DNA from 4 places in the Bradyrhizobium sp. USDA 4503 genome. Region 2 is predicted to be linked to each of the others. Evidence: predicted binding sites of a transcription regulator. Region 2 holds the regulator's gene; each other region holds the start of a gene.
The links. Region 2 encodes PhoB, which activates phosphate uptake and scavenging genes when phosphate is short. Its sites were predicted from a motif close to TGTCATNNANCTGTCAT; they were not measured.
Positions count from the first base shown of each region.

Region 1: ACVMIH_RS04355 (DUF47 domain-containing protein) is a predicted target of PhoB. The motif match lies at 1,432-1,448, and genes of this name have one in related genera.
Region 3: phnF (phosphonate metabolism transcriptional regulator PhnF) is a predicted target of PhoB. The motif match lies at 5,258-5,274, and genes of this name have one in related genera.
Region 4: ACVMIH_RS14665 (UDP-2,3-diacylglucosamine diphosphatase) is a predicted target of PhoB. The motif match lies at 5,334-5,350, and genes of this name have one in related genera.

Region 1 covers NZ_JBSRXS010000001.1:915,228-922,486, forward strand. Annotated here, with positions in the region: gene ACVMIH_RS04345 (branched-chain amino acid ABC transporter permease) at 1-372, shown strand, start outside; gene ACVMIH_RS04350 (branched-chain amino acid ABC transporter permease) at 374-1,342, shown strand; gene ACVMIH_RS04355 (DUF47 domain-containing protein) at 1,488-2,132, shown strand; gene ACVMIH_RS04360 (inorganic phosphate transporter) at 2,232-3,236, shown strand; gene sugE (quaternary ammonium compound efflux SMR transporter SugE) at 3,297-3,611, opposite strand; gene ACVMIH_RS04370 (peptide chain release factor 3) at 3,765-5,384, shown strand; gene ACVMIH_RS04375 (FAD-dependent oxidoreductase) at 5,449-6,594, opposite strand; gene ACVMIH_RS04380 (TetR/AcrR family transcriptional regulator) at 6,677-7,259, shown strand, end outside.
Region 2 covers NZ_JBSRXS010000001.1:4,966,638-4,973,896, forward strand. Annotated here, with positions in the region: gene ACVMIH_RS23935 (acetylornithine transaminase) at 1-685, opposite strand, end outside; gene ACVMIH_RS23940 (GcrA family cell cycle regulator) at 1,173-1,685, shown strand; gene phoB (phosphate regulon transcriptional regulator PhoB) at 1,926-2,636, opposite strand; gene phoU (phosphate signaling complex protein PhoU) at 2,782-3,498, opposite strand; gene pstB (phosphate ABC transporter ATP-binding protein PstB) at 3,605-4,423, opposite strand; gene pstA (phosphate ABC transporter permease PstA) at 4,420-5,265, opposite strand; gene pstC (phosphate ABC transporter permease subunit PstC) at 5,270-6,259, opposite strand; gene pstS (phosphate ABC transporter substrate-binding protein PstS) at 6,488-7,259, opposite strand, start outside.
Region 3 covers NZ_JBSRXS010000001.1:3,915,153-3,922,411, reverse strand. Annotated here, with positions in the region: gene phnE (phosphonate ABC transporter, permease protein PhnE) at 1-200, shown strand, start outside; gene phnE (phosphonate ABC transporter, permease protein PhnE) at 197-1,045, shown strand; gene ACVMIH_RS19040 (Na/Pi cotransporter family protein) at 1,095-2,801, opposite strand; gene ACVMIH_RS19035 (DUF1269 domain-containing protein) at 3,148-3,648, shown strand; partial or broken gene ACVMIH_RS19030 (patatin-like phospholipase family protein) at 4,214-4,403, shown strand; gene phnF (phosphonate metabolism transcriptional regulator PhnF) at 4,504-5,229, opposite strand; gene phnG (phosphonate C-P lyase system protein PhnG) at 5,358-5,819, shown strand; gene phnH (phosphonate C-P lyase system protein PhnH) at 5,824-6,432, shown strand; gene ACVMIH_RS19010 (carbon-phosphorus lyase complex subunit PhnI) at 6,436-7,259, shown strand, end outside.
Region 4 covers NZ_JBSRXS010000001.1:2,980,211-2,987,469, forward strand. Annotated here, with positions in the region: gene ACVMIH_RS14645 (MFS transporter) at 1-858, opposite strand, end outside; gene ACVMIH_RS14650 (hypothetical protein) at 934-2,226, shown strand; gene ACVMIH_RS14655 (threonine/serine dehydratase) at 2,364-3,353, opposite strand; gene ACVMIH_RS14660 (glycosyltransferase family 4 protein) at 3,410-4,501, opposite strand; gene ACVMIH_RS14665 (UDP-2,3-diacylglucosamine diphosphatase) at 4,498-5,310, opposite strand; gene thiD (bifunctional hydroxymethylpyrimidine kinase/phosphomethylpyrimidine kinase) at 5,562-6,359, opposite strand; gene ACVMIH_RS14675 (Lrp/AsnC ligand binding domain-containing protein) at 6,555-6,800, shown strand; gene ACVMIH_RS14680 (c-type cytochrome) at 6,922-7,259, opposite strand, start outside.

The DNA of each region.
Region 1 (7,259 bases), 4.1 Mb from region 2:
CTCGGCGCCTACCTGCGCGCCGCAACCGAGAACCCGACGCTGGTGCGCGCGTTCGGCATCAACGTGCCGCGCATGATCACGCTGACCTACGGGCTCGGCGTCGGTCTTGCCGCGCTCGCCGGCGTGCTGTCGGCGCCGATCAACCAGGTCCGCCCGCTGATGGGCGCCGATCTCATCATTGTGGTGTTCGCGGTGGTCGTGATCGGCGGCATGGGCTCGATCATGGGCTCGATCATCACCGGCTTCGCGCTAGGCGTGATCGAGGGACTGACCAAGTATTTTTATCCCGAGGCCTCCAACACCGTGGTGTTTGTCCTGATGGTGGTGGTGTTGCTGGTGAAGCCAACGGGACTGACGGGACGGGCGGCTTGATATGTCAGCATTGACCGACGATACACTTCCGATCACGCCGCGCGCGATGCGCGACGAAATGATCGTATTCGCCGCGATGGCGCTGCTGCTGGCGATCGTGCCGTGGACGGGGATCTATCCGTTCTTCGTCATGCAGGCGCTGTGCTTCGCGCTGCTCGCCTGCGCCTTCAACCTCCTGATCGGCTATGGCGGCCTGCTGTCATTCGGCCACGCGATGTTCCTCGGCACCGCCGGTTACGTCTCGGCCCACGCGCTGAAGGTGTGGGGGCTGACGCCGGAGCTCGGCATCCTGGTCGGCACCGCGGCCGCGGCCTTGCTCGGCCTGGTCACCGGCTACATCTCGATCAAGCGGCAGGGCATCTATTTCTCGATGATCACGCTGGCGCTGTCGCAGCTGCTTTACTTCCTCTATTTGCAGGCGCCGTTCACCCATGGTGAAGACGGCATCCAGGGCATTCCGCAAGGCCACCTGCTCGGCATCTTCGATCTCTCGAAGCCGCTGGTGCTTTACTATGTCGTGCTGGTCGGCTTCCTCGCCGGGTTCCTGCTGATCTACCGCACCATCAACTCGCCGTTCGGCGAGGTGCTGAAGTCGATCCGCGAAAATGAGCCGCGGGCGATTTCGCTTGGCTACAAGACCGACCAGTACAAGCTGCTCGCCTTCATCCTGTCGGGCACGCTGGCGGGCTTTGCCGGCTCGCTGAAGGTGTTCGTGGCGCAGAATGCCTCGCTCACCGACGTGCACTGGTCGATGTCCGGTGAAATCGTGCTGATGACGCTGGTCGGCGGTCTCGGCACCATCTTCGGCCCGGTGGTCGGCGCCTTCGTGATCATCGCCATGCAGCAATATCTCGCCGGTTTCGGCCAGTGGGTGACGGTGATCCAGGGCGTGATCTTCGTGGCCTGCGTGCTGCTGTTCCGGCGTGGCCTGGTCGGTGAGCTGGCCCATTTGTTGCGGCGGTCGCTGTAGGGCAGGTCTCGGCGACTTTCGGCCGACTTAGCGGTGGACGACCGCCCGCTCGGGCGGTCGATCCCGATGCTTTCCCCGCCAGATGCTCTATGACAGTTCTGTGACAGTCGCTAAAAGGGCTGTCCCGGAATGATGGAACTGAGACATGCTGCGCTGGTTTCGCGCCTTCCTGCCCAAGGAAGAGCGGTTTTTCGACCTGTTCGCCCGACACGCCCGGACCTCCGTGCAATGCGCATTGGCGTTGCAGGACATGCTGAAGGGCGGGGAGGAGACTCCGGTCTTTTGCCAGCGCGTCAATCAGTTCGAGAACGACGCCGATAGCGTCACCCGCGAGGTCCTGACCGCGGTTCGCCGCACCTTCATCACCCCGTTCGATCGTGGCGATATCAAGAACCTGATCACCTCGATGGACGACGCGGTCGACCAGATGCAGGCGACCGCAAAGGCGGTCATGCTGTTCGAGGTGCGCGAGTTCGAGCCGCCGATGCGCGAGATGGGCGGCCTGATCGTCGAATGCGCCAATCTGGTCGGCCGCGCGCTGCCCCTGTTGCAGTCGATCGGCCACAACGTCTCGATGCTGACCCAGATCACCGAGGAACTGACCAAGCTCGAGGGCCGGGTCGACGATCTCCAGGATATCGGGCTCAAGGAGCTGTTCCTGAAGCACCGCGACGCCAACACGATGGACTACATCGTCGGCGCGGAGATCTACGACCATCTCGAGAAAGTGGCCGACCGTTTCGACGACGTGGCGAACGAGATCAACTCGATCGTGATCGAGCAAGTCTGAGCATGATCCGGAAAAGTGTGATGCGGTTTTTCCTGCGACAAACGCGAAGCGTTTGCGCGGCGATCATGCTCAACAGAGCACAATAGAGTGGGGCATCACGTGGACGCCACGCTGGGTCTTCCAATTCTGACCATCCTGATCGCGGTCGCGCTGCTGTTCGACTTCCTGAACGGCCTGCACGACGCCGCGAACTCGATTGCGACCATCGTCTCGACCCGCGTGCTGCGGCCGCAATATGCGGTGTTCTGGGCGGCGTTCTTCAACTTCCTCGCGTTCCTGGTGTTCGGCCTGCACGTTGCCAACACGATCGGCACCGGGATCATCGAGCCGTCGGTGGTGGATGCGACCGTGATCTTCGCAGCATTGGTCGGCGCGATCGTCTGGAACGTGATCACCTGGGCGCTGGGCATTCCGTCGTCGAGCTCGCACGCGCTGATCGGCGGCCTGGTCGGCGCCGGCATGGCGAAGGCGGGGATTTCGGCGGCGGTGTGGAGCGGGCTCTCCAAGACCTTGCTCGCGATCGTGCTGTCGCCGCTGGTCGGCTTCCTGCTGGCGCTGGTGCTGGTCGCGATCGTGTCCTGGCTCTCGGTGCGCTCGACGCCGTTCGCGGTCGATCGCGCATTCCGCATCCTGCAATTCGCCTCGGCGTCGCTCTATTCGCTCGGCCATGGCGGCAACGACGCGCAAAAGACCATGGGCATCATCGCCGTGCTGCTCTATTCGCAGGGCCATCTCGGCGACACCTTCGAAATTCCGTTCTGGGTGGTGCTGGCCTGCCAGGGCGCGATGGCGCTGGGTACCCTGATGGGCGGCTGGCGGATCGTCCGCACCATGGGGCTGCGGATCACCAAGCTGACGCCGATGCAGGGTTTCTGCGCCGAAACCGGCGGCGCCGTGACGCTGTTCATGGCGACCTATCTCGGGGTTCCCGTATCGACCACGCACACCATCACGGGCGCCATCGTCGGCGTCGGCGCCGCACGGCGGCTTTCCGCCGTGCGCTGGAATGTGGCGAGCTCGATCGTCTACGCCTGGGTGATCACGATCCCGGCGTCGGCCGCGGTCGCAGCCGCGAGCTATTGGGCGGTGCAGATTCTGAAGTAGCGTTTTCGAGCGAAGTGGAAGCCGGTTCGCGTTAAGAAAACGCGTCCCAAAAAGGAGTAATCAGCCGACCAGCTTCAGCCCGACGATGCCGGCAACGATCAGTCCGATGCTGGCAAGCCGCATCGCGGTCGCGGGTTCGCCGAGCAGGATGATGCCGAGCGCCGCGGTACCGACCGCGCCGATCCCGGTCCAGACCGCATAGGCGGTTCCAATCGGCAGCGTCTTCAGCGCGAGGCCGAGCAGGATCACGCTGCCGGCCATCGCCGCCAGCGTCAGCACCGACGGCACCAGCCGCGAGAAACCTTCGGTATATTTCAGCCCGATCGCCCAGCCGATCTCGAGCAGGCCAGCGGTGAACAGAATGGTCCAAGCCATCACGAACCCTCCAGATAAGGCAGGGTCGTCCCCGCGAATGGTATAGTGAGGAGAAGGTCGTCCTTCCGGTGCCCATATGGGGATGGTGCGGGCGTTCCGCATTGCGACAAAACGCCCTTGATTGCGCCCGTTTTCCCTGCCAAATGCCCCGCCATGTCCGACATTTCAGTTTCAGCCGAATCGCCGTCCCGCTCGCCGCTTTCAGAGGAAGTGGCGCGACGGCGTACCTTTGCGATCATCTCGCACCCGGACGCCGGCAAGACCACGCTGACGGAAAAGCTGCTGCTGTTCGGGGGCGCCATCAATCTCGCGGGCCAGGTCAAGGCCAAGGGCGAGCGGCGCAACACGCGCTCGGACTGGATGAAGATCGAGCGCGAGCGCGGCATCTCGGTCGTCACCTCGGTGATGACCTTCGAGTTCAACGACCTCGTGTTCAACCTCTTGGACACGCCGGGCCACGAGGACTTTTCGGAAGATACCTATCGCACGCTGACCGCGGTCGATTCCGCGGTGATGGTGATCGACGCGGCGAAAGGCATCGAGGCGCGCACGCGAAAGCTGTTCGAGGTGTGCCGGCTGCGTGACATCCCGATCATCACCTTCATCAACAAGATGGACCGCGAGAGCCGCGACACGTTCGAGCTTCTGGACGAGATCGAGAAGACGCTGGCGCTCGACACGACGCCGATGACCTGGCCGGTCGGCCGTGGCCGCGACTTCCTCGGCACCTATGACGTCGTCAATGGCGGCGTGCGGCTACTCGAGGGCGGCGGCGCCAAGACCGGCGCCACCGAGCAGATCGACATCGCCGATCTCGGCAAGCGCAATCCCAATCTCGATGTCGCCGAGGTCAAGGACGAGCTCGCGCTGGCCTCGGAAGCCTGCAAGCCGTTCGAGCTCGCGGCGTTCCGCGAGGGCCACCTGACGCCGGTCTATTTCGGCAGCGCGCTGCGCAATTTCGGCGTCGGCGATCTGCTCGAAGGCCTCGGCAAGTTCGCGCCGGCGCCGCGCGCGCAGGACTCGGATTTGCGCAAGGTCGAGGCATCGGAGCCGCGCATGAGCGCATTCGTGTTCAAGATCCAGGCCAACATGGATCCGAACCACCGTGACCGCATCGCCTTCGCCCGGCTGTGCTCGGGCAAGCTCAGCCGCGGCATGAAGGCCAAGCTGGTACGCACCGGCAAAAACATGAGCCTGTCGAGCCCGCAGTTCTTTTTCGCGCAGGACCGCTCGGTCGCCGACGAGGCCTTTGCCGGTGACGTCGTCGGCATTCCCAACCACGGCACGCTCAGGATAGGCGACACCCTCACTGAGGGCGAGGATCTGACCTTCGTCGGCGTACCGAGCTTCGCGCCGGAAATCGTCCGCCGCGTCCGGCTGACCGACGCGATGAAGGCGAAGAAGCTGAAGGAAGCCTTGCAGCAGATGTCGGAGGAGGGCGTCGTGCAGGTGTTCCGCCCGCGCGACGGCGCGCCCGCGCTGGTCGGCGTGGTCGGCCCGCTGCAGCTCGATGTGCTGAAGGCGCGGCTCGATGCGGAATATTCGCTGCCGGTCGAGTTCGAGATCTCTGAATTCTCGTTGGCGCGCTGGATATCGTCCGACGACCGCAAGCAGCTTGACGCCTTCATCTCCGCCAACAATTCCGGCATCGCCGACGACGTCGACGGCGATCCCGTGTTCATGGCCAAGAACGAGTTCTATCTCGGCTACACCCGGGAGCGCGCCGAGGGCATCACCTTCTCCAACGTCAAGGACGTGAAGAAGAAGGCGTAGTCGCGCTTGCTCCTGTGTCGTCCCCCGGGGAAGGCGGGGGACCCGGTACGCCGCGGCTTCTCCGTCATTCGCTACGGTTCTCGGCGGGGAGGTGACTGCCCAAAAAGTCGATCAGGCTCTGCGGCGCGTTAGCGCCGTAGCACAACTCGAGGAGTTCCGCCGCATCAGCGGCTTCGGACGCGCTGCGGGGAAACAGGTCCTCTTCATAGGCGGCGAGCGCGGCCTCGACGTCACCTGGGTTGGCAGCGATCGCCGCGCCGAGTTCGGCACCGTCATATATTGCGAGATTGGCGCCTTCGCCCGATGGAACCATCAGATGCGCTGCATCGCCGAGCAGCGTGACGCCGGGCACGCGGTCCCATTGATGCGCGACCGGAAGCGCATGGGTGAGGCGCAGCACCGGCGCCGTCTCGCCGTCGGTGATCAGCGCGGTCAGCGCCCGGGCCCAGCCATCGAATTCCTCGGCGACGCGGGCGAGGGCGCTTGCAGGATTGGAGAAGTCGAGGTTGGCAAACCATTCCTCACGCTTGGTCAGCGCCACATAGGTGTGCAGCACGCCGTTCGGCTCACGATGCGCGGCGATGCCCTTTCCCGGCGCCAGCGCGAACATGGCGCCGCCGCCAACGGCTTCCGCGCTCGTTCGGTGACGGACATCGGCGTCGAACAGATATGTCTCGATGAACGAAGTGCCGACATAGGTCGGCTTGTCTGCAGAGAGAAGCGATCGCACGCGCGACCAGGCACCGTCGGCCCCGACCAGAAGGTCGGTCGTCACCGTCGTGCCGTCGGCAAAGCTCAATAGGTGCCTTCCACCGCCGAGCGCAGTGGCCGCGGTGACCTTAGATCCCCAATGCACCGTGCCCTCGGGCAGCGAGTTGAGCAGGATCCGACGTAGCTCGCCTCGGGGTACCTCGGGGCGCCCGCCCGTGCCGTCGTCCGGATGATGCAGCAGGACATTGCCTTGGGTATCGAGCGCGCGGGTTTCCTGGCCGCCGGGGTGGATCAACTCGCGGAACTCCTCAAGGAGGCCCGCGGCCTTCAGCGCGCGTTGGCCGTTGTGCTCATGGATATCGAGCATGCCGCCCTGCGTTCGTGCCTCTGCGGAGGCTTCCGCTTCGTAGACGATTGCTGCGATCCCGTGGACGTGGAGGACGCGGGCAAGCGTCAGGCCGCCGAGGCCGGCACCGACGATCGTGACGGGAGATTTCATGCGGAGTCCTTCCGGCACGGCGGAGTTATGGAACGCCGTTCCATAAACTTGGAATGTCGTTCCAGATATGTCAAGGTGCGGCATGGTCAAGAAGGCGCGCAGCGGCCAGCGACGCGAGGACTCGCTCTCGCGGGATCGCATCATCGAGGCTTCGATCGAACTCCTGGACGAGAGCGGCGAGGAGGGGCTGACGTTCCGCGCCCTGTCCGAACGGCTCGCGACCGGTCCCGGCGCGATCTACTGGCATATCGCCAACAAGAGTGATCTGCTGGTCGCCGCCTGCGACGCCATTGTCTCGCGCGTGGTGGATGCGCACGCGGTCGGCGGATCGCCGAAGGCCACCATTCGCGCCCTTGCGCTCGGCATGTTCGATGCGATGGAGGCGCATGCGTGGGTCGGGACAGCGCTGATCCGTGCTGCCGGGCAGTTGCCGACCGTGCGCGTTCTGGAATGCATCGGCCAGCAGGTTCGCGCGCTTGGCGTGGCTGCCGACACGCAGTGGACGATCGTCTCGGTCCTGCTGAACTACATCCTTGGCGTCGGTGGCCAGAACGCAGCCAACGCGCAGTTCGCGCGGACGCATGGCCTGGACCGATCGAGCTTCCTGGATGCGGTGGCGACCGACTGGTCCGCGCTCGACGCAAGCGACTACCCGTTTGCACGCA
Region 2 (7,259 bases):
CGCCGGTTCGGCCCATGCCGGTCTGCACCTCGTCGAAGGCGAGCAGCAGGCCGTGCTCGTCGCACAGCGCGCGCAGTGCCTTGAAGAACGCCTGTGGCGCCGAGCGCACGCCGCCCTCGCCCTGCACCGGCTCGATCAGGATGCCGGCGGTGTGCGGACCGATCGCCTTCTTCACCGCGTCGATGTCGCCATGCGGCACCTGGTCGAAGCCGTCCATCGGCGGGCCGAAGCCCTCGAGATATTTCGCCGAGCCGGTCGCCGCCAGCGTGCCCAGCGTGCGGCCGTGGAAGGCGCCCTCGAAGGTGATGATGCGGTAGCGCTCGCCATGGCCCTTGGAGAAGTGATAGTGGCGGACCAGCTTGATCACGCCCTCCATCGCTTCCGCGCCGGAATTGCAGAAGAACACGAAGTCGGCAAAGCTCTGCTCGCACAGCCGCGCGGCAAGCACCTCGCCGTCCGGGCTCTTGAACAGGTTCGACATGTGCCAGAGCTTGGTCGCCTGTTCCTGCAGCGCCTTGACGAGATGCGGATGCGCGTGCCCGAGCGCGTTGACCGCGACGCCCGAGGTGAAATCGAGATAGCGGTCGCCGTTGGTTGCGATCAGCCAGGCGCCCTCACCGCGCTCGAAACCGAGATCGACCCTGGCGAAGACGGGGAGCAGATGCGACGTGGCAGCGTTGGTCATGACGATCACTGGCGGTTTTTAAGCCGACAATTGCCGCGCGCCTTGACGCCAGCGCAGCAACGGCCAGCTTCGGAAAACAAAACGGCCGCCTTTGCGGGCGGCACGTGGCGGGCATTCTATGCTGCGGTCGGTAAGTGTCAATCGCCACGAAGTGGCCTTCCTGCAATGCGAAACGAGCGCAATCCGGAGCATTCCGGTGCGGTGGAAAAGCCTCATCGCGATGCTTAACTGTGTGGGAACATGTGGACGCACGACCGCGGACTCTTGCGCCAGAGTCACGCCATATTGTAGCGTTTGGCCTGTCGGGTACGACATCTCGTGCGGCGGTACTGGACCCTCTAAGTAGCCTTTGTGTCTCGCGTAAACGTTCGGGCGCAACACCGTGCCCGGCGAGGGCTAAGGGATTCTGGCCGCAGGGATATTTGTCCAGATTGGCTCGCAGCGCCGCTCCAATGATTGGCCGGCGCTACGCGAAGGGAAGAATGCGATGACTGTATTGACCTGGTCCGACGATCGCGTCGAGCAGCTGAAGAAGCTCTGGGAGTCCGGCCTGTCGGCCAGCCAGATCGCGGCGGAACTTGGCAATGTGACGCGAAACGCCGTGATCGGCAAAGTGCATCGGCTCGGCCTCTCCGGCCGCGCCAAGGCACCCTCCACGGCCGCGCCGCGGCAGCGCAAGGCCCGCCCCGCCCAGCACATGATGCGGGTGGCGCGCCCGGTCTCGCGCGGCAACACCGCGCTGGCGCACGCCTTCGAGGCCGAGATGGAGCCCGATCCGATCTCCTACGACAATGTGGTGCCGATGAGCCAGCGGCTGTCGCTGCTCGAGCTCAACGAGGCCACCTGTCACTGGCCGGTCGGCGATCCCTCGAGCCCGGAATTCTTCTTCTGCGGCGGCAAAGCGCTCGGCGGCCTGCCCTATTGCGCGCATCACTCGCGCGTCGCCTACCAGCCCGCCGCCGATCGCCGCCGGCCGTCGGCGAAACCGCAGATCAAGTGAGCACTCGGGAAAACGACGGAAGACCTCAAAGACAAATCCCCGCGAAAGCGGGGATTTTTTTGTGTGACCCAGCCCGGCTATATCACCAGCGTCGTCCCGGCGCAGGCCGGGACCCATAACCACGAATGGGTGTTGTTAGAAAGCCGTCTGGCCGCGTGCCGATTGCGCTGGCCGCGGCGTATGGGTCCCGGCTTTCGCCGGGACGACGCCGTGTTGCGGTTTATGAATGCCGCATGGCCGTTACGGCTGCGGCTCGGCCTTGGCAAAGCGGTCGTCGAGCGCGTAGCCGGCGCCGCGCACAGTGCGGATCGGATCCTGCTCGCGGCCCGGATTGAGCAGCTTGCGCAGGCGGCCGATATGCACGTCGACGGTGCGCTCATCGATGTAGATGTCGCGGCCCCAGACGCTGTCGAGCAATTGCTCGCGGCTGAACACGCGGCCGGGATGCTCGAGGAAGAATTCGAGCAGGCGATACTCGGTCGGCCCGAGATCGATCGGACGGCCCGAGCGCGCCACGCGGCGCTTCTCGCGGTCGAGCTCGATGTCGCCGTAGGTCAGCACGGTCGCAAGCCGCTCCGGGCTGGCGCGGCGCAACAGGCCCTTCACCCGCGCCAGCAGCTCCGGCACCGAGAACGGCTTGACGATGTAATCGTCGGCGCCGGTGGCAAGCCCGCGCACGCGCTCGCTTTCCTCGCCGCGCGCGGTCAGCATGATGATCGGAAGCTGCTTGGTCTCGGGCCGCGCCCGCAGGCGGCGGCACAGTTCGATGCCGGACAGGCCCGGCAGCATCCAGTCCAGCACCACGAGGTCGGGAACGCGCTCCTTCAGCCTTGTATCCGCATCGTCGCCGCGCCCCACCGTCTCGACATCGTAGCCTTCCGCATCGAGATTGTAGCGCAACAGCGTCGTCAGCGCTTCCTCGTCTTCGACTACCAGAATGCGTGCGCTCATCGGTTTAAGTTCTTTCTCTGTGGTGATCCGTTGCCCAGACGCAAACCGAAACGCTTACTTCCTTGAGCATAGTCCCCGCGGAAACGATTTGTCGCGAGGATCGTCCAGTTTCGCTCTTGCCGGTTCCGTGCTTGCCGATCATGCCTCAGTTGCCCGGCACCGTGGTGGCAAAAGTGGTCATGTCGCCCTTCGGGCGCTTGTCGGTGATCTGCTGGCCCTCGATCATGTAGAACACGGTCTCGGCGATATTGGTGGCGTGATCGCCGATCCGCTCGATGTTCTTGGCGCAGAACATCAGATGGATGCAGAACGAGATGTTGCGCGGATCTTCCATCATGTAGGTGAGCAGTTCGCGGAACAGCGAGGTGCAGATCGCATCGACCTCCTCGTCGCCCTTCCAGACGTTCATCGCCGCCGGCAGGTCGTGCGCGGCATAGGCGTCGAGCACCGACTTGACCTGCGACAGCACGAGGTCGGTCATGTGCTCGAGGCCGCGGATCAACTTCAGCGGCTGGAAATCGCTCTCCAGCGCCGCGACGCGCTTGCCCATGTTCTTGGCGAGGTCGCCGATCCGCTCGAGATCGGTGGCGACGCGCATCGCGCTGACGATCTCACGCAGGTCGATCGCCATCGGCTGGCGGCGCGCGATCGTCAGCACCGCGCGCTCTTCGATGTTGCGCTGCAGATTGTCGATCTCGATGTCGGCGGCGACCACGCGCTTGCCGAGCGCGACGTCGCGACGGATCAGCGCGTCGACCGACTCGGTAATCATTCGTTCGACCAGGCCGCCCATCTCGGCGACCAGGCGGGTCAACTCCTGCAGGTCGCTGTCGAATGCCTTGGCGGTATGTTCAGAAGCCATCGCTTGTCTCCCTCAACCATGATCCCGGGGATCATGGCTTCGTGTCCTGAATTTTAGCATGACCTGATCGGAAAACCGGTTTCCACTTTTCCGGATCATGCGCCGGTCAACCGAACCGGCCGGTGATGTAGTCCTGGGTGCGCCGATCGCCCGGTGAGGTGAAGATCTTGTTGGTGTCGTCGAACTCGATCAGCTCGCCGAGATACATGAAGGCGGTCTTGTCGGAGACGCGCGCCGCCTGCTGCATGTTGTGGGTGACGATCGCGATCGTGTAGTCCTCGGAGAGTTCCTGGATCAGCTCCTCGACCTTGGCGGTCGAGATCGGGTCGAGCGCCGAGCACGGCTCGTCGAACAGGATCACCTCGGGGCGCACCGCCACGGTGCGCGCGATGCACAGGCGCTGCTGCTGGCCACCGGAGAGCGACAGGCCGGAGGCGTTCAGCTTGTCCTTGACCTCGTTCCACAGCGCGCCGCCGCGCAGCGCCTTCTCGACCCGGTCGTCCATCTCGGACTTCGAGATCTTCTCATAGAGGCGGATGCCGAAGGCGATGTTCTCGTAGATCGTCATCGGGAACGGCGTCGGCTTCTGGAACACCATGCCGACCCGCGCGCGCAGCAAGTTGAGGTCGAGCTTGGGGTCGAGAATGTTGGTCTGGTCCAGCATCAGCTGGCCGACCGCGCGCTGACCCGGATACAGGTCGTACATCCGGTTGAAAATGCGCAGCAGGGTCGACTTGCCGCAGCCGGACGGGCCGATGAACGCCGTGACGCGGTTGGTGCCGAGCGTCAGGTTGATGTTCTTCAGCGCGTGGTGCTCGCCGTAATAGAAGTTGAGGTTGCGCACCGTGACTTTCGGCGGCGCTTCCGGCAGCGGAACCTGGGGAATGTGGCCTGCGGCAGTCGTGGAGACGGAAAGCTCGGTCATTTTGCGGCCCTTTCGGCACCAAGGATACGCGCGCCGATATTCAACGCGAGCACGGTGAATGTGATGAGCAGCGCGCCGCTCCACGCCAGCTCTTTCCAGTAGGCGTAGGGGCTCTGCACGAAGTTGTTGATGGTCACTGGCAGGTTGGCCATCGTCTTGGTCAGATCCAGGCTGAAGAACTGGTTCGACAGCGCGGTGAACAGCAGCGGCGCGGTCTCGCCGGCGACGCGGGCGGTCGCCAGCAGCACACCGGTGATCAGACCCGATCGCGCGGCACGATAAGCGATCCGCTTGATCACCAGCGAACGCGGCAGGCCGAGCGCGGAGGCGGCCTCGCGCAGCGGATTGGGCACCAAGAGCAGCATGTCCTCGGTGGTGCGCAGCACGACTGGGATCACGATCACCGCGAGCGCAAGGCTGCCTGCGATCGCCGAGAAGCCGCGCATCGGCACCACCACCGCACCATAGATGAACAGGCCGATGATGATCGAGGGCGCGCTGAGCAGGATGTCGTTGATGAAGCGGATCACCGAGGTCAGCTTGTCGTGCTTGCCGTATTCGGCGAGGTAGGTGCCGGCGAACAGGCCAAGCGGCGCGCCGATGCCGACGCCGATCACGGTCATGATGACCGAGCCGACGATGGCGTTGAGCAAGCCGCCTTCGGTCGAGCCGGGCGGCGGCGTGTTCTGGGTGAACAGCTGCACGCTGAGGCCGGCAAGGCCGTTATAGAGCAGCGTGATCAGGATCAGCGCCAGCCAGGTAACGCCGAACAGCGCAGCGCCGACACAGAGTGCGCGGATGACGATGTCGCTGCGGCGGCGGGATTTGTAGATCGGGTTCATGGCGTTACTTCCCCGCCTTCTTTTCAAGCCGCATCAGCATCAGCCGCGCGCCGGCGAGCACGAAGAAGGTCAGCACGAACAACAGCAGGCCGAGCAGGATCAGGCCGGACTGGTGCAGGCCGTCGCTCTCGGCGAATTCGCTGGCGATCGCCGCCGAGATCGTGGTGCCCGGCGCGAAGATCGACGACGAGATCCGGAACGAGTTGCCGATGATGAAGGTCACCGCCATGGTCTCGCCGAGGGCGCGGCCGAGCGCCAGCATGATGCCGCCGATCACGCCGACGCGGGTGTAGGGGATCACGACGCTGCGAACGACTTCCCAAGTAGTGCAGCCCATGCCGTAGGCGGCCTCCTTCAGCACCGGCGGCACGGTCTTGAACACGTCGACCGAGATCGCGGTGATGAAGGGCAGCACCATGATCGCAAGGATCAGCGCAGCGTTGAACAGGCTGAGATAGGACGGCGGGCCGGCGAACACCGCGCCCAGCACCGGGACGCCCTCGAAGATCCGGATCATGAAGGGCTGGAAGGTGTTGGCCAGGAACGGGCCGAGCACGAAGAAGCCCCACATGCCGTAGATGATCGAGGGGATGCCGGCGAGCAGCTCGATCGCGATGCCGATCGGGCGGCGCAGCATTTGCGGGCAGAGCTCGGTGAGGAACACGGCGATGCCGATGCCGACCGGAATGGCAATCAGCATCGCGATGACCGAGGTGATCAGCGTGCCGTAGATCGGGCCGAGCGCGCCGAGCACCGGTGGATCGGCCGAGGGCGCCCAGCGCTGCGTCCAGAGGAAGGCGAAGCCGTATTCCTTCATCGCCGGCCAGGCGCCGACGATCAGCGACAGGATGATGCCGCCGAGGATCAACAGAACCGAAATCGCCGAGATACGGGTGATCCAATAGAAGGTGAGGTCACCGAGCTTGAAGGCGCTGAGGGCCTTGGCGCGATCGTAAGGTCCCGCGGCTTCCATCACATCGCTCTGAACAGCCATGTCTGCCACGCCAATCCCCTCTTTAGTATGCAAAAGCCACGCAAACCGCTACGCCCCGAAGCGATCTTCACTGACGCATTTGGCCGGGCGTCGTCGTTCCAGCCACGCCCCTTGAGGCGCGAACCCGGCCTCGATCGCGCGCTTATTGCCGCGGTGATGGAGACCGGGTCTTGGTCGCTCAACCTGTGCCGCGATCGAGTCGGCACAGGCCCTGTCGCAGCGTCGGACTTAGCTCTTGATGTCCGACGACCAGGTCTTCTCGATCAGCTTGACGACCGAGTCCGGCATCGGGATGTAGTCGAGCTCTTCGGCCGCCTTGTCGCCCTTCTCGAAGGCGTACTTGAAGAACTTGAGCGCTTCCTGCGAGGCCGCCTTGTCGGTCGAGTCCTTGTGCATCAGGATGAAGGTCGCCGCGGTGATCGGCCAGGAGGCCTCGCCCGGCTGGTCGGTCAGGATCACGTAGTAGCCGGGAGCCTTGGCCCAGTCGGCATTCGAGGCGGCAGCCTGGAAGGCAGCCATGGTCGGCTGCACGGTCTTGCCGGCCTTGTTGACCAGCCCGGTGTAGGTCAGCTTGTTCTGCTTGGCGTAGGCATACTCGACATAGCCGATAGCGTTCTTGGTCTGGCTGATGTTGCCGGCAACGCCTTCGTTGCCCTTGGCGCCGACGCCGACCGGCCACTCGACCGCGGTGCCGGAACCGACCTTGGACTTCCAGTCGGCGTTCGACTTGGAGAGATAGTCGGTGAAGTTGAAGGTGGTGCCCGAACCGTCCGAACGGCGCACGACGGTGATGGCATCGCCCGGCAGGGTCAGCTTCGGATTGAGTTTGGCGATCGCCGCGTCATTCCACTTGGTGATCTTGCCGAGATAGATGTCGCCGAGCACTTCGCCCGACAGGATCAGGTCACCCGGCTTGATGCCTTCGAGGTTCACGACCGGGACGATCGCACCCATCACCATCGGCCACTGCACGAGGCCGTCCTTCTCGAGTTGCTCGTGC
Region 3 (7,259 bases), 1.1 Mb from region 2:
AGATCAACGTCCGCGAGGCGTCGGTGATGGGCTTCGTCGGCGCCGGCGGCATCGGCCAGGAGCTGGTGGTCGCGATCCGCAAGTTCTACTATTCCGACGTCAGCGCCATCCTCATCACCATCATCGTCACCGTCTTCATCATCGATATCTCGACCGGCTGGCTGCGCGGCCGGCTGTTCGGCAAGGAGACCCGTCGATGAGCCAGATGCCGAGGCCGGACACCGCGGAACTGCGCGCGAAGTACCCCGACGTCTTCGAACGTCCCACATCGGCACGGCTGGCGATGCCGGCCATGATCGTGGCGGCGCTCGCGATCTTCGTGTTCGGACTGGTCGATCTCGATTTCTCGCCGTCCAGGCTGATCGCGGGCCTCGGCCAGCTCGGCTGGATCACGATGCTGATGCTCCCGCCGAATCCGGGCTCGTCGTTCCCGCTCTACATGCAGGCGCTCGGCGAGACGCTGTCGATCGCGGTGCTCGGCACCACGCTTGCCGCGCTGCTGGCGCTGCCGGTCAGCCTGCTGGCGGCGCGCAACATCATCCCCTCGAACCTGATCCGCTTTCCGGTGCGCCGCTTCCTCGATTCGATCCGCGGCGTCGATACGCTGATCTGGGCGCTGGTCTGGATCAACGTCGTCGGCCTCGGCCCGTTCGCGGGCGTGCTCGCGATCATGGTGTCGGACTTCGGTGCGTTCGGAAAGCTGTTCTCGGAGGCGATCGAGGCCGCGGATCGCAAGCAGGTCGAGGGCATCCGCGCCTCCGGCGGCAACGCGCTGCACGAGATCCGCTTCGGCCTGCTGCCGCAGGTGCTGCCCGTGATCGCCGGGCAGCTGCTCTACTTCATCGAGTCGAATACCCGTTCGGCCACCATCATCGGCATCGTCGGCGCCGGCGGCATTGGGTTGCAGCTCGCCGAGCAGATCCGTGTGCTGGAATGGCAGAAGGTATCGTTCCTGATCCTGATGATCCTGATCGCGGTTGCCGCGATCGACTTCATCTCGAGCAAGCTGCGCTTTGCGATCATCGGCCAGCGCGCCGTGGTGTAGGACCCTGCCTCGCCCTGCTCTTGCGGGGGGCCTCGAGTTTTGTACCGCACTATGCGCTGCGATCGTGAAGATGCGCGACGGAGCGCCAGGCGTGATGCGTGAGCGTTTCAAGGCGCCGTACGGTATCGACGCGAGCGATTGCGTCGTCCGCGATCGTCGTTCCATTCGCCACTGAGTCGAGCGTGGCCTTGCGGTGGTCTCTCCGCACTTCGCCGAGTGCTTTCGCGCAGTGTTCCAGATGCGCAAGGGCCTGCTCGGTCGATGTCCTGGCTGTGGCGAGTGCCTTTTCTGGGTGGAGCGACCGCGTCGGCGCAGTTCTCGGCTTGATCTTTCTGGCGGAATCGGAAGCGTCGGGCACGACGGCGACTTCAGCGGCGAGCGATGCCGCGCTACGCATGGCCTCCACGCAGAGTTCCACCGCGCGCATGTCCTGGGAGCCGCTGGGGAGCCGACCGAGTTCGATTTCCTCGCCGAAGGTTTCGGCCAGGCGAGACGCGTGGTCAAGTGCATGTACCGTGCTGGTGAGCCGCCGCTGCTCATTCTGCGATTCAGGAGGTCCACTTACTTCTGACATGAACTCCTGCGCCTGGCGCAGGGCAGAGGCAGCTTCCCCCGCTGGCACTGTGTTCTGTCTCGCCGGGACGGAGGCGTCCTGACTCGCTGCTGACAGTGCTGTCGCCAATGATCCGCACATCGCTTCAAGCGCGCGCGCGACCGTGCGTCGCACTGCCTCGACGGTTGCGATCGGGGTCGCGAGCGCTGCCGGATCGAGGCACCTGGTCAGCGGTGAGCCTCGTTCGGGCAGGATGCGCTCGACGAACCGGGTAAAGCCATTGATCACAGGCAGCAGCACCAGGACGCCGATGACGTTGTAGGCGGTGTGATAAGCTGCAAGCAGCGTTACACCACCAATGCTGTCTGAGGCGCGGACCAGAAGGGGAATGGTCACGGGGAAGAGCACCAGCGCAATAGCCGCCGCAATCAGCTTGAACAGGATGTACGCCAAGGCCAATCGCTTGGCGGTGCTGCTCGCGCCGATTGCCGCCATGGCGGAACTGGTCGCCGTTCCGATGTTCTGCCCAATGATCAGTGCGCATGCCTGGTCTAGGCCGATGGCTCCAGCATAGTGTGCCGAGAGCGTCACCGCGATAGCCGCGGTCGACGATTGCATCACGGCGGTCATCACCAGTCCGACGACGGCCAGCGCCAGCACCCCGCACAAGCCGGCCCACCAGGTGGCGCCGAGAACGGCCGGCAAGTCCGCCGGGTGCAACCGTTCGGCTAGTCCTCCCATGCCCTGCTGCAGGGTCGTCAGCGCGAACAGCACCAGCGCGAACCCCGCAAGGGCTGCTCCCGCTGCGGATACACGGCCACCGCCCAACAGCTTGATCAATGCGCCGACGAAAATCATCGGGAGCGCCGCGGCCGTGAGGGAGACGCGAACGCCGATCAGCGCAACGAGCCAGCCGGTTCCCGTGGTTCCGACGTTCGCACCGAACACCAGGGCCAGCCCTTGTGGAAAGGTCAGCACGCCCGCGCTTACCAGACCGATGGTGGTCATCGTCGTGGCGCTGGACGATTGCACGATCAAGGTCACGATGGCGCCCCACAGCGCCCCGGATAGCGGGCTCGCTGCTGCCTTGCTCAGGACTGTCCGCAATTTGGATCCGGCGAGTCCCTTGAGGCCGGCGGTCATGACGCTCATGCCAAGCAGGAACAAACCAACTCCACCGAGGACCGAGATCGCCGTCGAGATGCGTGCTCTCTTCGCAGTGCACCGACAATTGAACCAATCAACCTAAAGCAGCGGCGCCCTGAAGTCAGCACGGGATGAGGATTTGTCATCCGGCCGATCCCGCGACGGCTTTTTGGTCGCACGGGTCGAACTCAGAAGGGCGCGGCACACAGGCTTGCGGCGAGTCCTTGTTCGAGACACATGCGACAATGTCGCTTACTCAATTGCACCGAGCGCTAAAAACATCTCGGGATTGTGAAGCTGCGTGCATGATTGCGCGGCAAGAGACTTTCGGGTCTGTGCTAAGTTTCGGCCGTGCATCACGCGCGGAATAGGGGCAGCACTTCGAGCCATCAGGGAGTGTTCAATGTCAGATCTCGTTGCGATCGTGTACCCATCCGAAGTCAAAGCAGAGGAAGTTCGGCAAAAAATACTCAAGCTTCAGAGCGAGTACCTGATCACGATCAGCGATGCCGTGATCGCAGTCAAAACCGGGGACGCTGTAAAGCTCAATCAGCTCGTGAACACCACCATGACCGGCGCCGCCAGTGGCAGCTTCTGGGGACTGCTCTTGGGGATGGTATTCCTGAATCCCCTTCTCGGCGTGGCGCTCGGAGCCGGCGCAGGCGCTTTGAGCGGTGCGCTGACCGATTTCGGGATCAGAGACCAGTTCATGAAGGATCTCGCGTCGAAGGTGAAATCGGGAGATGCCGTTCTGTTCCTGCTGATCAAGTCCATGACCTCAGACAAGGTTCTCAATGCGATCAAGGATGCCGGAGGGATCGTCCTGACGACCTCGCTCGATGAAAAGAAGGAGCAGCACCTTCGCGACGCGCTCGCAGCCGCAACCCAGGCCAAGGCTGCCTAGTCGCCGATCTTGTGGCGGCCTAATACGCTGCGGACTTGCGTGGGGATCAGTGCGCAACAGCATCGGTCCTTGGGCGGATCGCCAGCGATGAGGTTGGCTGCGGCGTTCGGCTCCGCGGTCGCTTCCCTTCCGCGCAGCCAGGAGCCGGGAGAAAATCATGCGCAAATTGTTTCTATGGGGCCTAGCACTTGGGATTGCTTCGGTGGCGATCACGGCGACCAGCGGTCGTTCGCAGGCCGGCCTCATTGCGCCGCTGGGTCTGCGCCAGGCCGCCGACGAGCTTCGTCTCGCGGAAACTGTCCAATTCACCTGGAGGGGCCACCGCTACTGTTGGTACAGCAGGGGATGGCGCGGCGGCGGTTGGTATCGGTGTGGTTTTGGTTCAAGGCGCGGCATGGGTTGGGGTGGTCCGGCGGGATGGCACGGATGGCGACGGCCAGGCCACCGCCCGGTCACTCGGCCTCCGAGACCTGGGCGGCCAGGAATCGAGCGTCCGCAACCACTCCCGCAACCGCTTCCCGGCAGGAGCTGATGGCTGCTTTGTCTATCGTTCGCCGGCCGCGACGTGGCCGCACGCCAGTCGGAGCCCCGCCATGTCCTTGAAGGAGCCGCAAACACGCGCGGGCCAAGTGCGCGATACCGTGCTGGTCGATCTCGCGCTGGAGGGCAGTGGATCGTACCGCGCTTTTACCTGGGGGGTGCTCGATCGGCTCATGGATGAGCCGTGGTTGCGCAGCGAGGCAATATCGGGCACCTGACGACGACCAACGTTCATACTGGCCGTGGTGGGCGTGTGTAACAAGACATCGGGCCTTGCAGGGCTCGACCGTTTAGTTCGGATTACAAAGGGGATTGTCAGCCGTTCTCGACCAGAAACTCCACGCGCTCGGCGGCGAAGCGCGAGCGCTTGGTCACCAGCGGCTGGTCCAGCATGTCGACGTCGGTGGCGTCGACCACCAGCACCGGCCGTCCCAGCGGCAGGTCGAGTCGCGCGGCGTCGGTCGCATCGACGATCGCCGCGGTGATCCGGGTCGAGGCGCGGTGGTAGTCCTTGACGCCGTAATGCCCGAGCAGCTTCGTCATCGAGCGGACGTTGGCGAACACGCTGCCGGCATCGGGAAACCGCTCGGCCGACAGCCAGGTGGTGGAAACGCAGATCGGCGTCCGGTCGGCGAGCCGCACCGCTTCGATCCGGATCAGCGGCGCACCGATCTTCAGGCCGAGCTCGCGCGCGATCTCGCGATTGGCGGTATCGCTGCTCGCATCGATCAGCTGGCCGCGCGGCTCGTGACCGCCGGCGCCGACGATCTCGGAGAACCGCGTGCGTGAGCGCAAGGGATAGGCGAGGCGCTGGGCTTCGACATAGGTGCCGCTGCCGCGCTCCGCGCGCACCAGGCCGCGCTCGGCCAATGCGGCGAGTGCCCGCCGCACGGTGTGCCGGTTGACCCGGTACGTCTCGGCGATCTCCATCTCGCCGGGCAGCTTTTCGCCGGCGGCGAAGCGGCCGTCAGCGATGCCGCGCTCGATGCCGTCGGCGACCTGCCGCCACAAGGCGACGCCGGAACTTTCCTGCATGCTCATGGCGCGGTGATACCAGAAATCTTTGGTTTGTCACGAAACAGTCATGGCGCTCCGCTATCAAGTTGTCTAGTATCATAGACAACTTGATGCAAGCAAGGTTGCCCAAAGGTTTGCCCATGAGTTCGACCATGAGTTCGACCGGACCAAACAGCAAACAGGCCCAGCGCAAGGCCGCGATGACGGTGCTGGCGCACGCCGCCGCTACGGACATCGCAGGCAGGCTGGCCGCGATCGCGGTGCCCGCGCATGAGAACCTGCGCGAGCCGGAAAACGGCCTTGTGATGCTGCGCGGGCGGATCGGCGGCGACGGTGCGCCATTCAATCTCGGCGAGGCGACGGTGTCGCGCGCGGCGGTGCGGCTTGCGACCGGCGAGGTCGGCTTCGGCTACACGCTCGGCCGCGACGCGCGGAAGGCGCAGATGATCGCGCTGTGCGATGCAATGGTGCAGTCGGCGGAACTGTCCGGCGAGGTGGAGGCCAAGGTGATCGCGCCGCTGCGCGTCGCCATGAACGCCGAACGCGGCCGCAAGGCGGCGGAAACCGCGGCGACGCGGGTCGATTTCTACACGATGGTGCGCGGTGAGGGATGATGCAATGACGACGATTGCCGAAATGCCCGCGGGCTTTGCCGACAAGGTGCTGTCGGCGCAGTCGACTTTCCGTTCCGTGATGGATGCGATGGCGCGCCCGGGCAGCGTGCAGCGCGTCGCCGCGAGCGTCGGAACGCCCGCCGGCATGATGCGCGGCTCGGCCGCGATCGCGCTGACGCTGTTCGATCACGACACGCCGATCTGGCTTGACGCTGCGATGTCGGCGACGCCGGACGTCGCCCGCTGGCTGAAGTTTCACGCCAGCGCGCCGGTGGTGGCCGATTCCTCGATCGCGAGCTTCGCTTTGATCGGCGATGCCGCGAGCCTGCCGGCGCTCGATCGCTTCGCATTCGGCAGCAGCGAATATCCTGACCGGTCGACCACGCTGATCCTGCAGGTCGACAGCCTGTCGCAGGGGCCGGCCTTCGAGCTGAAAGGGCCCGGTATCGACGGGAGCGCCGTGCTGCAGGCGATGCTCAAGCCGCGCGACCTGTTCCAGCGGCTTGCGATCAACGAAGCCCTGTTCCCGCGCGGCATCGATGTCGTGCTGGTCCATGACGATGCCATTGTGGCGATCCCGCGCACCACGCGGCTGATCGCAAGCGGAGTGTGAGCGATGTATGTAGCCGTCAAGGGAGGCGAGCGCGCCATCGAGAACGCCCATCGTCTGCTCGCGCATGAGCGGCGCGGCGACCGCGAGGTGCCCGAGGTGACGCTGGCACAGATTTCCGAGCAACTCGCGCTCGGCGTTGATCGCGTGATGACCGAAGGTTCGCTCTACGACCGCGAGCTCGCGGCGCTCGCGATCAAGCAGGCGCGCGGCGACATGATCGAGGCGATCTTCCTGGTCCGCGCCTTCCGCGCCACGCTGCCGCGCTTTGGCGCCACCGAGCCGGTCAACACCGGCGAGATGCAGGTGCGGCGGCGGATCTCCTCGACCTTCAAGGACGTTCCGGGCGGCCAGATCCTGGGGCCGACCTTCGACTACACCCATCGCCTGCTCGATCCGCAGCTCGCGGAAGGCTTTGTGCCGGAGCAGCCGGCGACCGCGGAGGCCTCGCAGGCCGCCACGCCGCGGGTGACCGACATTCTCGGCCGTGACGGTCTGATCGAATCCTCGCCGCAGGCAGATTGCGACACGCCGGTCGGCGACCTCACGCGCGAGCCGTTGAGCTTTCCGGCCGATCGCGATTTGCGGCTGCAGAACCTGGCGCGCGGCGATGAGGGCTTCCTGCTCGCGCTCGGCTACTCGACGCAGCGCGGCTACGGTCGCAATCACCCGTTCGCCGGCGAGATCCGCTTCGGCGAGGTCGAGGTCGAGTTCTTCGCCGAGGACGCGGGCTTTGCCGTGCCGCTGGGCTCGATCGAATTGACCGAGTGTCAGATGGTCAACCAGTTCAAGGGCTCGACGACTGAGGCGCCGTGCTTCACCCGCGGCTA
Region 4 (7,259 bases), 2.0 Mb from region 2:
GGCACTGGACGCCGCGATCATCACCAGCACAGCCGACGGCAGCGTGAAGCGCGGCGAGGCCGCAAACAATGCGATCTCGGCGATCACGCCGAGCACCCAGAGACAGGCGATCGTCAGGCCGCTGAAGCCGGCCTGCTGCCAGGCAATCGATGCGAAGATGTAATAGGCGCCGTGGCTGCCCTGGATCAGCGCCGAGGATACGATGATGGCGAGGAAGGTGGGATTGCGCAGCAGTTTTGGCGCGCCGGCCGCAGGTGTGGCGGCTGCCCCTGGGCGGCCCAGCGGCCGCAGCGTCAGCCCGACCAGCGCGCCGAGCGCCGTCACGGCCGTGATGATCCAGATCAGGTCGACCTCGGCGACATAGCGGAGCAGGAAGCCGCTCAGCAGCGCGCAGACCGCGAAGGCGGCCGAGCCCCAGAGCCGCAGCGGTCCGTAGCTGAGGCCGAATTGCCTGACGCCGCGCAGCGCATAGGCGTCGGTGAGCGGCACCATCGGGGTCCAGACGCAGCAGGTCAGCGCATAGATCACCAGCAGCACGAACGGCTGATGCTGGGTGCCGATCACGGCAAAGCCGAACGCCGTGGCGAATCCGGTGGCGATGATCGCCCCGCGCAGCATCTGACGCCGCTCCGCCGCCGCGGTGACCAGCGGCAGCACGGTGAAGCGCGTCACCGGCGGCACCGCGGTGATGATGCCGATCCAGGTGGCGTCGATGCCGACCGCCTTCAGCCACACCGTGAAAAACGGCAGGTGAACCCCGGTCATGCCGAACAGCGTTGCATAGAATGCCGCAAGGCTGCGCGCGAATCGCCGCGATGCAACCTTTGCTGCAATGGGGATTTGTGATTCGGAAGACATCAATTCAATTGCGATTCGCGCGATATCGTGGTGATCGTTAGCGTAACGCGCAGTGATTTGCGCGGAGAGATTGTGATGGCCGAAGAAGCATTCGCCCTGTCGCCGATATCCGCCCGCGCGGCCCTGCCGAGCGAGGAGGACTATGCCGCGATCAGCGCGGCCTTCATGGAGACCTCGCGGGGCCGCTGGTTCCTCGGCGAATACGCCAAGCGCAACCGCAATGCCGATACCCGCATGGTGCTCGATGCCGTGGCGCGGATCGAGGAAAGCCTCAGCGCACAGCGGCAAGCCGCCGCGGCGGCGATCAGGGACGAGCAACTGGCGCAGGCGCTGGCCGCCCTGCGCGGCGCGATCGAGGCCGCCCAGGCCTCCGCCATCGCCGCGCTCGACGGCATCAGCTTCGAGCAAAGCCTCGCGCCGGTGCGTAAGGGCGTGCGAGTGATCAGGGAGATCTCCTGGCGGCTGCGCGAGATCGGCAATGACGGCCGGATCTGCGACATCATCGATTCGCAGGTCAGCGCGATCGAGGCCGGCGCCGCCGAGGTCTCGATGAACGACGCCAAGGCTGTGCTGGATGCCGGCTTCGCTGCGCTGGCCCGCCGCCTCAGCGAGTTCGATCCGGACAAGGCGGCGACGCCTGCGGCCGAGCCTGCTGTGGCCGAGGCGCCGGTTGCGGAGCCGCCGGCGGCGGCCGCCGCGCCGCCACCGGTGGCCGACGGTGCAGCCCTCGATATGGCCGCTACGCCGCCAGCGCCGCCTCAGGAGGCCGCTGCGGCGCGGATCGTCGAAGCCGCGATTCCCGCCGCTGCGCCCGGCACTGAGGCCGCTACGGCCGTCACGCTACAGCCGAGCGAAGCCTGGCTCAAGGCTGAAGCCGCGCTGGCCGAAGCCGAAGCCGCGGAACTCGCCCGCGTCACCGACGAAACGGCGGCCGACGCCCATGACGACGCGGTGCTCGACCTGATCGCGATGGAGATGGGCGCGCCCGATCCGATCGACGAAGAGGCGATCGCGGAGGAAATGCGCGCCGCCGAGGAGATGCGCGTCGCCGAAGCGATGGCCGCCGAGCCCAAAATGGTTGCGCCGGCCATTCAGCCCGAGCCTGCACCGGCGCCCGCGCCGAAGGTCGAGGTCAGGGCCGAAGTCAAGATCGAGCCGGTGGCTGTGGCGCCGATTGCCGAAACTCTGGTGATGCCGCCGCCTCTCCGGCCCGCCGTTGAGCCTGCCCCTGCTCCCGCAGCGGAGATCTCACTTGGCTCGACCATCATCGCCAGCGGCCTGCTGAAAAGACCGACTGTTGCGGCCAACGACCCGCTCGCGCCAATCCGACGCATGAGCCAGGCCGAGAAGATCGCGTTCTTCTCGTAACCTCGACTGTTCATATCCTGTCATTGCCGGGCTTGACCCGCGCACGACGACTGGCGCGAAGCATTCATGTCCCATGGACCGCACGCGCAACGTGAGCCAGCTCATGTACCGCGGCAGCATCTGTGCCTAACCCGGTGTCAGGCAACCAGTTTCGCGAACAGGTCGGCGTCGACATTGCCGCCCGACAGCACGATCACGACGTTCTTGCCCTTGGCATCGATCCGCCCGGCAAGCAACGCCGCGAGTCCGACCGCGCCGCCGGGCTCGACCACGAGCTTGAGCTCGCGATAGGCAAAGGCGACGGCGGCGCCGACCTCGTCGTCGGAGGCGCTGACGCCTTTCGCGAGCAGCTTGCTGTTGATGGCGAAGGTCAGCTCGCCCGGCATCATCGCCATCAGCGCATCGCAGATGGTGCGCGGCGCAACCGCATGCGCCTCGCGATGGCCGACCTTGAGCGAAAGGGCATGATCGTCATAGCCCGCGGGCTCGGCGACGATCACCTGGGCCTGCGGATATTTCGCCTTCACCGCGGTCGCAACGCCCGCGATCAATCCGCCACCCGAAGCCGGCGCGACCACGATGTCGGGCGTCAGTCCGAGCGCAGCCATGTCCTCGGCGATCTCGCGGCCGGCGGTGCCCTGGCCCGCGATCACGAAGGGATCGTCGTAGGGGCGCACCAAGGTCGCGCCGCGCTTGCCGGCAATGCCGTTGGCGATCGCCTCGCGGTCGTCGCGATCGCGGTCGTAGAGCACGACTTCGGCGCCATAGGATTTGGTGCGCTCGCGCTTGGTGATCGGCGAGTCCGCAGGCATCACGATGGTCGCCTGCATGTTGAGGATCTTGGCCGCCGCGGCGACGCCCTGGGCGTGGTTGCCCGAGGAGAACGCGACGACGCCGCCGCTCCGCTTGTCCTGCGGGATCGAGGCGAGCTTGTTGAAGGCGCCGCGAAACTTGAACGATCCGGTCCGCTGCAGCATTTCGGGCTTGAGGAAAACCTTGCTGCCGACGCGTTCGTTGAGAACGGGGAAGGTCAGGAGCGGCGTGCGCACCGCGAACGGCGCGACCACCCTCGCGGCGGCATCGATGTCCGCGGCAGCGACGGGTGGATTGAGAACGGTGTCCGTCATTCGCGATTTGTATCGCGGCGCCGGGCTGGCGGGCAAGACGCTTTAGCGTGACCTGACTAGCGTGAGGTCGGCTGGGTCGCCGGCAGCGCCACAAAATGGCGCTCTTCGGCACCGAATTCGAGCGCCTCCCCCTCGCCGTCCGGCGGCGCGGGGCGGACGTTCATGCAGCGATCGATGAACACCCGGGCCGACGCCTGCCAGGTGTGGAGCGCGGCAAAGTCGACGCAGGCCTGCCGCGGGATGCTGAGCGCCTCCAGGCAGGCATGGCGCAGATCTTCGTCGAGCACGCCGACCGGCGCCGCGCCGATCACGTCGCGGGGACCGGTGACCGGAAAAGCGGCAACCGGCAGGCCGCTCGCCAATGCTTCAAGCAGCACCAGACCAAACGTATCGGTACGGCTCGGGAAAACGAACACATCGGCCGCGGCGTAGATCTCAGCCAATTCTTCCCCATGACGAGCACCGAGGAACACGGCGTCCGGATATTTCCGCTCCAGCGCCGCCCGCGCCGGGCCGTCGCCGACCACGACCTTGGTTCCCGGCAGATCGAGATCGAGGAAGGCCGCGAGATTCTTCTCCACCGCCACCCGGCCGACGCTGAGATAGACCGGCTGCGGCAGGCAGAGATCGACGTCGCGCGGATGGAACAGTGAGGTATCGACGCCGCGCGACCACAGCACCACGTTGCGGAAGCCGCGCTGACGCAACTCGGCCGCCAGCGCCGGGGTCGCCGCCATCACCGCCCGGCTCGGCCGGTGGAACCAGCGCAATGCGCGCCACACCCAGGCTTCCGGGACAGGCGTCCGCGCCGAGACGTATTCGGGGAAGCGGGTATGGAAGCTCGTCGTGAACGGCAGGCCGCGCTTGCGGCAATAGCGGCGCACCGCAAGCCCGATCGGGCCCTCGGTCGCGATATGGATGCTGTCGGGCCTCGCCGCCTCGATCAGACTTGCGACCTTGGCCCGGTAGGGCAGCGCCAGCCGGAGATCGCGATAGCTCGGCATCGCGAAGGTGCGGAACTCGTCCGGCGTCAGGAAGCTCACCTCGACGCCGAGCGATTTCGCCGCCTGTGCCATCATGGTCAGCGTGCGGACAACCCCGTTGACCTGGGGATGCCACGCATCGGTCGCGACCAGGATATGCGTCATGCAGCGCGTGCCGTCACTCGCGGAACCGGCGCGATCCGGCGCACCGGGTCGGTCCAGGTGATGATCTCGAAATGGCCGTCCTCGTGCTCGGCGAGCGCGGTGCAGCTCTCCACCCAGTCGCCGCAATTCATGTAGCGGATGCCGTGCTCGTCATGAATCGTCGCGTAGTGGATGTGGCCGCAGATCACGCCGTCGCAGCCGTGGCGCCGCGCCTCGCCGGCGAGCGTCGCCTCGAACGCGCCGATATAGTTCACCGCCTTCTTGACCTTCAGCTTGGCCCATTGCGACAGCGACCAGTACGGCACGCCGAACATCTTGCGGAAGAAGTTGACGAAGCGATTCATCTGGATCGCGAAGTCGTAGGCCTTGTCGCCGAGATGGGCGAGCCAGCGCGCGTTCTGCACCACGAGATCGAAGATGTCGCCGTGGATCACGAGGTAGCGCTTGCCGTCAGCGCCAGTGTGAACGGTGTTCTCCACCACGTCGATGCCGCCGAAATGCGTGCCGTAATATTTGCGCAGGAACTCGTCGTGGTTGCCCGGGACGTAGATCACCTTGGCGCCCTTGCGCGCCTTGCGCAGCATCTTCTGCACGAAATCGTTATGGGTCTGCGGCCAGTACCAGTTCGACTTCAGCGCCCAGCCGTCGACGATATCACCAACGAGGTAGATCGTGTCGGCATCGTGAGAACGGAGGAAGTCGAGCAGGCGGTCGGCTTGCGAACCGCGGGCTCCGAGATGGACATCGGAGATAAACAAAGTGCGAAAGTGCCGCTCGGGACTTTCTTCACTCAAGGAGTCACTTCCCATGCCTGTGCACCTAACAGATTCCTGTGACAAGGCGATGACGATCCCCGCGACCCAAGGCCCCACAAACAGTTAACGAGAATCAGCAGTACGCCCCTTCCCTGCGGATAACAGCAGCGTGCGACAATCTGGCGACATCGGCGGTCGCGGCTGTGGGGAAGAGGCGTTGTGTTGCCTGCACAGCGCGATGGAACAGCGAAGCGATCGAATGCGTAGCCCGGATGGAGCGAAGCGCAATCCGGGCTACAAGAGCGTCAGTAATATCCGTGGAAGTGATGCACCGGCCCATGGCCGTGGCCGACGGCGAAGCGATCGGCTTCGGCGATCGCCTGCGTGATCCAGGCCTTGGCGTTGCGCACGGAGGTCTCCATGCTCTCGCCCTTCGCGAGCCCTGCTGCGATTGCCGAGGACAGCGAGCAGCCGGTGCCATGCGTATTGGCGGTCGCAATCCGCGGCGCAGCCAGCGCGATGCTGTGCTCGGCGTCGATCAGATAGTCGATGCTCTCGGCGCCGTGCCCATGGCCGCCCTTGACCAGCACCGCGCGACATCCCATCGCCAGCAATCGCTTGCCTTGTCGCTCGACGTCGGCCTCGCTTGAGGCAACCGGCTCGTTCAAGAGCGCCGCCACTTCCGGCAGGTTCGGCGTGATCAGCGAGGCCAGCGGAAACAGCAGGACCTTCAGCGCATCGACCGCCTCGGCGGCAAGCAGCCGATCACCGGAGGTAGCGACCATCACCGGATCGAGCACGACATGGCGCGGCGCCCAGCGCCTCAGCCCATCGGCGATCGCTGCGATCGTGTCGGCCTGCGCCACCATGCCGATCTTGACCGCGCCGACCTCGAGGTCGGAGAACACCGCATCGATCTGGGCGGCGACGAATGACGCGGGCACCGGATGGATGCCGCTGACCCCCATGGTGTTCTGCGCGGTCAGCGCCGTGATCGCGGAGGCGCCATAGACCCCGAGCGCGGCAAAGCTCTTGAGGTCGGCCTGGATGCCCGCCCCGCCCGAGGAGTCCGAGCCGGCAATGGTGAGCGCGACCGGCGTCATCTTGCAGCACCGGCGGTTGATACGAATGAGACCATCACGAACAAGACCATGGCCTGTCCTAGCCCGGCCGCCGATCGGCAGCAAGTTAGCCCTGACTTTACCGCAAGTTGGCCTCACCTTGCCCCCCTGCCTCGCCCCTTGCCTTGGCCGCCCGTTTTGGGCCTATAGTCGCGGAAATCCCCGGAGACGACTTTGATGGTTCCTTTTTTCGTCCAGATCAAATGCAAGCTCGGCCAGTCCTACACCGTCGCCAACGCACTGGCGGAGGCCGAGATTGCGTCCGAGATCTATTCCACCGCGGGCAACTACGACCTCCTGGTCAAGTTCTACGTCGACCACGACACCGACATCGGCCATTTCATCAACGAGAAGGTTCAGGTGATCCCGGGCATCCAGGACACCCTCACGATCATCACCTTCAAGGCGTTCGGCGCGAAGTAGGACGCGTCCACGAGAGCATGATGAGATCAGGTCGAGCTTGAACGGCGTCGAAAGTTCACCTCTCCCTTGGGAGAGGTGAACCGAAACCGCGGCGAGCCGATTCAACCAAACCCATCCCGCTTTACAATTCCTTCTCCTTCTTGACCGGCTTCGGCGGTCCCTCGACCGGCGGCAGCGACTTGATGTACTCGGCAATCGCGTCGCGGTCGGACGACGACAGTCGCGAAGTGTTGCGGATCACGCGCACCATGGATCCGCCCGCGCTATCGCCGTCCGGCGTCTGGCCGCTCTCGAGGAAATAGGCGATATCCTTCACACTCCAGTCCGAGATCCCCCTCGGCGTGATGTTGGGTACCCAGCCTTCGCCCTCCGGATTCGGACCACCGGCGAAGCGCTGCGCGGTGACGATGCCGCCGAGGACATTGCGCGGGCTGTGGCACTCGGCGCAATGGCCGAAGC